Aquitalea magnusonii: one gene and its partner. The protein of the gene in region 1 binds, or shares a complex with, the protein of each later gene. Links are inferred from orthologs where the notes say so. Each region holds a gene or a part of one and is shown in the gene's direction. Other genes may lie near its edges.

Region 1 (3,932 bases):
GGAAAATGATGCTGTCGCCCCTGCCACTTCACCGGCACTCGATGATCTGCAGCAAAGGCTGCAAAACCTGCATCCGGCAGATATCGCCTACATTCTCGAAGCCCTGCCGCTGGAAGAGCGGCTGCTGGTCTGGAATCGCGTCAAGGCACAGCAGGATGGTGACATCCTGCTGGAAGTTTCCGATGCCGTCCGGGAAACCCTGATCGAGTCCATGGCCCCGGACGAACTGGTTGCCGCTGTGCGTCAGTTGGATACCGATGAGTTGGCAGACCTCGCCGGCGATCTGCCGCGGCAGGTGGTTTACGAAGTCATGGGGGAGCTGGATGAAGCCGAGCGTGAGCAACTGCAATCGGCACTGTCCTACCCGGAGGGCAGCATCGGTGCCCTGATGGATTTTGAGCTGGTGAAAATCCGTGCCGATGTCAGTTGTGAAGTCGTATTGCGCTATCTGCGCCGTTTTGACGAGCTGCCGCACCAGACCGACAAGATTTTTGTGCTGGACGCCAATGAAGTGCTCTGCGGGGTACTGCCCTTGCGCAGCCTGTTGGTGGCCGATCCGGAAGCCATGGTGGCCGACGTAATGGCGACCGAGGTCGTATCCTTCCAGCCAGAAGATGAAGCGCGAGACGCGGCCCTGGCATTCGAGCGTTACGATCTGGTATCCGCACCTGTTGTCGATGAGCGCGGTGCGCTGATTGGCCGCCTGACCGTGGACGAAATGGTCGATGTGATGCGCGAGGAGTCGGACAGCGAAGTGCTGAATCTGGCCGGTTTGAAAGAAGAAGAAGACCTGTTTGCACCGGTGATCGACTCTGTGAAGAACCGCTGGTCCTGGCTGGCCATCAATCTGTGTACCGCCTTTGTTGCTTCCCGCGTGATTGGTGTGTTTGAACAATCCATCAACCAACTGGTGGCATTGGCTGCGCTGATGCCTATCGTGGCCGGCATTGGCGGTAACTCTGGCAATCAGACCATCACCATGATTGTGCGCGCGCTGGCCATGGGCCAGATGCAGGTAAGCCAGGCTTGGCGCTTGTGGCGCAAGGAATTGGGGGTCAGCATCATCAATGGACTGATATGGGGCGGGGCCATCGGCCTGATTGCCTGGCTATTGTATGGACGCCTGTCATTGGGGCTGGTGATGCTGGCTGCCATGACGCTCAACCTGATGCTGGCCGCCACCATGGGGGTGCTGATTCCTTCCCTGATGCAAAAACTGGGGCGGGATCCCGCACTGGGCTCCAGCGTGTTGATCACCGCCTGCACCGATTCCGGTGGTTTTTTCATTTTCCTTGGCCTGGCCACCATTTTCCTGCTTTGAATGATGCTGACCCTTGCACAGGCACTGCGCTGCCATCCACTGCCCCGTCTGGAGGCACGCATGCTGTTGCAGCATGTCCGTCCGGGCCTGACCCATGCCCGCATGATTGCCGATCCTGATCTGCAGCTCACTGAAAGTGAAGCTGCCCAGTTTACGCAGCTGGCACAGCGCCGCCTGCAAGGCGAGCCGATGGCCTACTTGCTGGGCGAACGCGAATTCTATGGTCGCAACTTCCGGGTTACACCTGCGGTGTTGATCCCCCGCCCCGAGACCGAGCATCTGGTAGAAGCCGCCTTGCAGCGCGTGGCCGCTGTCGCACCAATGCGCGTGCTGGACCTGGGCTGTGGCAGTGGTGCCATTGCCGTTACCTTGGCACTGGAAGCCCCGGTATGGCAGGTGCAGGCGGTTGATTTGTCTGCGGCCGCACTTGAAGTTGCCCGTGGCAATGCCGAACAGTTGGGCGCGGTGGTCCACTTTCATCAGGGAAGCTGGTATCAGCCACTGGCCGGGCAGGGCGATTTCGACCTGATTGTTTCCAATCCGCCGTATATCGAACAGCACGATCATCATCTGGACGAGGGTGATGTCCGTTTTGAACCACGCATGGCCCTCACGGATGAAAGTGACGGTCTGGCCTGCCTGCGCGAAATCATTGCCGGCGCCCCCCTGCGATTGAAGCCGGGTGGTTGGGTCATGCTGGAGCATGGCTATGATCAAGGTGAGGCGGTGCGGCAGCTCTTGCGGCAAGCAGGCTTGCAGGCGGTGGAAACCCTGCTTGATCTGGCCGGGCTGGATCGGGTGTCGCTGGGCCGGAAAGCGGTCGCCTGAGCCGACAGGCTGGTGCGCCATCTGTGGCCTGCCTTGCTCCGCGGGCCAGCAAGCTGCCAGGCGTTTCGCTACTGCCATTGGCAGTCTTTTGCCTTGCATCAAGGGGAAAGGCCGATTCTGAAGGCATGCTGGCGCCAGCCTGAAAGCCGTCATCACGGCAAGCTCCATGGCTGAAGCCGGGGATGGCGGAGGCCAATTGAAAACTGGCGCAGCCTGTGAACCGGATTGCGGTCAGGACTGCGCCAGTCTTGAACCGGCACTACGGTGTAGTGCCAGGCTTAATGCTTAATGGTGGTGGCCATGTGCGCCGTGAACGTGGCCGTGGCTCAGTTCTTCGGCAGTAGCGGCACGCACTTCGGTAACCTTGGCAACAAAGCGGATAGTCTGACCTGCCAGCGGATGGTTGGCATCCACGATGGCTTTGCCGTCGGCGATGTCGGTGACGCGGAACAGCAGAACATCGCCGGTTTCCGGATCGTCGGCTTCAAACATCATGCCGACTTCAACATCAGCCGGGAAGACGTCCAAGTCTTCGACACGAACCAGCTCTTCTTCCGGATCGCCGAAGGCATCATCCGGGGTCAGCTTGACGTCGACGGAGTCGCCAACGCTCTTGCCGTGCAGGGCCTCTTCAACCAGCGGGAAGATGCCATCATAGCCACCGTGCAGGTAGGCAATGGGCTCTTCGGTTTTGTCGAGGAGGGTGTTCTCCGCGTCGAACATCTCGTAGTGGAGGGTAACGACGGTGTCTTTGGCGATTTGCATCAGAAATTGTCCGGAATGAAATGAAAAACCTTGTCAGGGCAAGGCGGGATACGCCTCTTGGCCTGCAAGTAATCGTGCGGGAAAGCCGCTTGAACGTATTGTAAACCATAGATGGGCTCGTAAGCCCGTGAAACTGCCATGAAAACGATGACATTGCTGGGGGGGCTGACCCCTGAAGAGTTTCTGAGCGAATACTGGCAAAAAAAGCCTTTGCTGATTCGTGGTGCGCTGACTGAGGTTGGGCCGCATGTTGATTTCAAATGCCTGTCCGAACTGGCGATGCAGGAAGATGTGGAGTCACGCCTGATCGAAAACCGCAACGGAAAATGGCACCTGGAGCGTGGCCCCTTCCGTCCCGCTCGATTCCGTAAGCTGGGTGAAACCGACTGGACCATCCTGGTGCAGAATGTGAACCACCACTTGCCGCATATCGACAAGATTCTGTGGCAATTCGATTTCATCCCTTTTGCCAGGCTGGATGATCTGATGATTAGCTATGCGCCACCTGGTGGCACGGTTGGTCCGCATTTTGATTCCTACGATGTTTTCCTGTTGCAAGTGGGGGGGCGCAAGCGCTGGCAGATTTCCTCGCAAGCGGATGACGATTTCATTCCGGATGCCCCCATCAGGGTTTTGCAGGACTTCCGTGTGGAAGAGGAGTTTGTGCTGGAACATGGCGACATGCTCTATCTGCCACCCAAATGTGCGCATTATGGGGTGGCGCTTGAGCCGGGCATGACTTACTCCATCGGTTTTCGCGCGGCACCGACGCAGGAGCTGGCAACGCAGTTTCTGGTGTACATGCAGGACCACATCTGCCTGGAGGGCCGTTATGCCGATCCTGAATTGCAACGTCAGCCAGACCCGGCGCGCATCAGCGATGAAATGGTAGATAAAGTCAGCCAGATGCTAAGTCAGATTACTTGGGACAAGCAGACGATCAGCGACTTCCTTGGACACTATCTGACCGAACCGAAGCCGCATGTGTTTTACGATTCACCAGCAGAAGAGCTGGATG
Region 2 (3,593 bases), 1.1 Mb from region 1 along the record:
GCGTGGCTTCGGGCCTCGATTCCATGGTGCTGGGGGAAACCCAGATCCTGGGCCAACTGAAAGATGCGGTACGTACCGCGGAAAATGTCGGCACCCTGGGTTCGCTGCTTAACGGCCTGTTCCAGCGCACCTTTGCCGTGGCCAAGGAAGTGCGCAGCAGCACCGCCGTGGGTTCCAGTTCGGTATCCATGTCCGCTGCGGCGGTGAAGCTGGCCGAGCAGATCTTCCCCACCATTGGCGAGCTGAACATCCTGTTCATCGGTGCCGGCGAGATGATCGAACTGGTGGCCACCCACTTTGCCGCCCGTGAACCCTCCTGTATCACCATTGCCAACCGCACGCTGGAGCGGGGGCAGAAGCTGGCGGAACAGTTTGGCGGCAATGCCATCACCCTGTCCGAGCTGCCCGATGTGCTGCACCGCTACGATGTGGTGGTCACCTCTACCGCCAGCCAACTGCCCATCGTCGGCAAGGGGCTGGTCGAGCGCGCCATCAAGGCCCGCCGCCATCGTCCCATTTTCATGCTGGACCTGGCCGTGCCGCGCGACATCGAAATCGAAGTGGGCAAACTGGACGATGTCTATCTGTATACCGTGGACGACATTGCCAGCATTGTGGAGGTGGGCAAGGAAGCCCGCCAAAGCGCGGCGGAAGAAGCCGAATCCATCATCCAGGCCCGCGTGGCCGAATTTAACGACTGGCTGAAAAAGCGCGAAACCGTGCCGCTGATCCGCGCCCTGCGCGACGAGGCCGAGCGCACCCGCCGCCACGCACTGGAAGCGGCCCTCAAGCAACTGGCCAAGGGCACGGAGCCGGAAAAAGTGCTGGAAAGCCTGTCACAGCAACTCACCAACAAACTGATGCACCCGCCCACCCAGGCCCTGTCCTCGGGCAGCGGCGCGGAGCATGCGGCCGTGGTGGAAACCATCGCCCGCCTTTACCGCTTACACCCGGAGTCGTAATGAAACCGTCGATTGCGACAAAACTGTCGCAGTTGGCCGATCGCCTGGAAGAAGTCACCCATCTTCTGGCCAGCGAGTCGGCCACTGCCGATATGGATCAGTTTCGCAAACTGACCCGTGAACATGCCGAGCTGACCCCGGTAGTGGAAACCTTCCAGCAATATCAGCAGTGCGAGAAGGATATCGCCACCGCGGGTGAAATGCTGTCCGACCCGGACATGAAAGAGTTCGCCCAACTGGAAATCGACGAAGGCCGGGAAAAATTGGCCGCCCTGGAGCTGGAGCTGCAAAAGCTGCTGCTGCCCAAGGACCCCAACGACGAAAAGAACATCTTCCTGGAAATCCGCGCCGGCACCGGCGGCGACGAAGCCGCGCTGTTTGCCGCCGACCTGCTGCGCATGTACACCCGCTTTGCCGAACGCAACCGCTGGCAGGTGGAAATCGTCTCCGCCAGCGAGTCCGACCTGGGCGGCTACAAGGAAGCCATCGTCCGCATCATCGGCTTTGGGGCGTATTCCAAGCTGAAATTCGAATCCGGCGGTCACCGCGTGCAGCGGGTGCCAGCCACCGAAACCCAGGGCCGCATCCACACCTCGGCCTGCACCGTGGCGGTGATGGCCGAAGCAGATGAATTGGTGGACGTGGTACTGAACCCGGCCGACCTGCGCATCGACACCTTCCGCGCCAGCGGTGCCGGTGGTCAGCACATCAACAAGACCGACTCCGCGGTGCGCATCACCCACCTGCCCACCGGCATTGTGGCGGAGTGCCAGGATGGCCGTTCGCAGCATGCCAACAAGGCCAGCGCCATGCAGGTGCTGGCGGCGCGCATCAACGACATCCAGCGCCGCGAGCAGCAGCAGAAGGAAGCGGCCGAGCGCAAGAGCCTGATTGGTTCGGGCGACCGCTCCGAACGCATCCGTACCTATAACTATCCGCAAGGCCGCATCACCGACCACCGCATCAACCTGACGCTGTACAAGCTGGATTATGTGATGGATGGCGATCTGGTCGAGCTGACCGACGCGCTGATTGCCGAGCAGCAAACCGAACTGCTGGCGGCGCTGGGCGACTGATCACCTCGCAAGCGGTTTGCCCCGCCGTACGCATCGTTGTACACTCGGACCCGGAAAAGCAGCCCTTGCCAGCAAGGAGCACGGACCAGATGGTCCAGCCGCTTTTTCTCCGAATCTTCAGGCCACGCAAGTGGCCTTTTTTCTTGTCTGCAGCGGACTCACAACTGGATGGAATAAAAAATCGGCCAGGTCACAGAGGCAGGACCCGGCCGTTCCCAACGTGGAGATGGGTGGAAAACCATGAGATGGCTGCCACCTGCACCAACGCGCAACACTGTGGCGGGGCGTTAGCGCATTGCTAGCAGATCAGCCATGCAAGCAAGACATTGCTTGCACAATAAAGCGGGGAATGCCTGCTTTGCGAAACAAAATGCTTCAACTCAAGACAATCAGGCTTTGCATTGAATTATCAATACAATAGCCACAAGGATAACCAGCCCCTGTCCGGCTGACAAAGCAGTTATAATCATGGCAGCTATGAATAAACAGCATGAATCCGATGAAACTGCCTCCCTTGAATGCGCTGCGTGTTTTTGTTGCCGCGGCTGAGCACCTGTCCTTTACCCGCGCAGCCGCCGCCCTGCATCTGACCCAGGGTGCGGTCAGCCGTCATGTACAGACGCTGGAGGAGTTCTACGGCACCAGCCTGTTCATCCGCCAGGCGCGCGGGCTGGCCCTCACCGCCGAAGGCGAGGCGCTGGTGAAACCGGCGCGTGATGCCTTCCAGTTGCTGCACGAGGCCAGCGAAATGCTGCGCCTGCGCCAGAGCGGGCTGCGGGTACGCATTCCGCCAACGCCGGCCATGCGCTGGGTGCTGCCCAATCTGCCGGACTTCCAGACCCGCTACCCGGAATACACCCTGCACCTGATCACCCAGCTGATCCACGACAAGCCATTCAACCGGGCCGAATACGACCTGGCCATCATCGGCATGCCGCGGCCCGAGGTGTACACCGACATGCGCATCGAGTGCATCTGCCGGGAAAAACTGGTGCCGGTTTGTTCACCGTCCCTGATGGTAGGCCCCCATCCTTTGCGCACGCCGGAAGATTTGCAGTACCACACCCTGTTGCATCCGTGGCGGGATCAGGATGTCTGGGACCGCTGGCTGAAGCTGGCCGGGGTGAGCAATATCAACCCGGAGAGCGGTGTGACTTTTGATGCGCTGGAATACGCGCTGCATGCCGCGGCAGCGGGCATGGGCGTGACGCTGGCACAGGTTTCCATGGTCAACGACGACATCCAGCGCGGACGGCTGGTGATTCCGTTTGATACCGTGCTGGAGACGGAGTGGGCGTATTACCTGATGTATTCGCACGAAATGGCGCAGCAGCCGAAAATCCGCGCCTTCCGCGACTGGCTGATTGCCACCCTGGAGCGCAGTGAGGCCATCAGCCGGACCATGTAGCCGCGGCCACGCCCATCACACGCTGGCCGTATCCTGCTGCTGCAGCCAGTGCTCGAATGCCGCCAGTGCCGCTTCCAGGCTGAGCAGCAGCGCCTGCGCCTGTGCCACCTCGCCAGCCTTGGCGGCCTTCTCCACCGCCTCCGCCGC

The links. The genes of interacting proteins can lie anywhere in the genome.
Region 2: the proteins of prmC (region 1) and prfA are in contact, whole or in part, in a crystal structure (PDB 2B3T), measured with the Escherichia coli proteins. The link is inferred for Aquitalea magnusonii from one-to-one orthologs.

What each region holds. Positions count from the first base shown.
Region 1 is NZ_AP018823.1:3,244,811-3,248,742, reverse strand. What follows is about bases 494-3,236. They hold prmC (peptide chain release factor N(5)-glutamine methyltransferase), read left to right. Parts: upstream 494-1,324; coding sequence 1,325-2,149; downstream 2,150-3,236. Other genes in these bases: DLM_RS15450 (cupin domain-containing protein), read left to right, coding at 3,194-3,236; DLM_RS15455 (FKBP-type peptidyl-prolyl cis-trans isomerase), read right to left, coding at 2,435-2,914; mgtE (magnesium transporter), read left to right, coding at 494-1,321. In the rest of the region: more of mgtE, read left to right, coding at 1-493; more of DLM_RS15450, read left to right, coding at 3,237-3,932. UniProt on the Escherichia coli protein: Methylates the class 1 translation termination release factors RF1/PrfA and RF2/PrfB on the glutamine residue of the universally conserved GGQ motif, i.e. on 'Gln-235' in RF1 and on 'Gln-252' in RF2.
Region 2 is NZ_AP018823.1:4,323,135-4,326,727, reverse strand. What follows is about bases 1-2,999. They hold prfA (peptide chain release factor 1), read left to right. Parts: upstream 1-961; coding sequence 962-2,038; downstream 2,039-2,999. Other genes in these bases: DLM_RS20320 (LysR substrate-binding domain-containing protein), read left to right, coding at 2,529-2,999; hemA (glutamyl-tRNA reductase), read left to right, coding at 1-962. In the rest of the region: more of DLM_RS20320, read left to right, coding at 3,000-3,446; DLM_RS20315 (ATP-binding protein), read right to left, coding at 3,462-3,593. UniProt on the Escherichia coli protein: Peptide chain release factor 1 directs the termination of translation in response to the peptide chain termination codons UAG and UAA.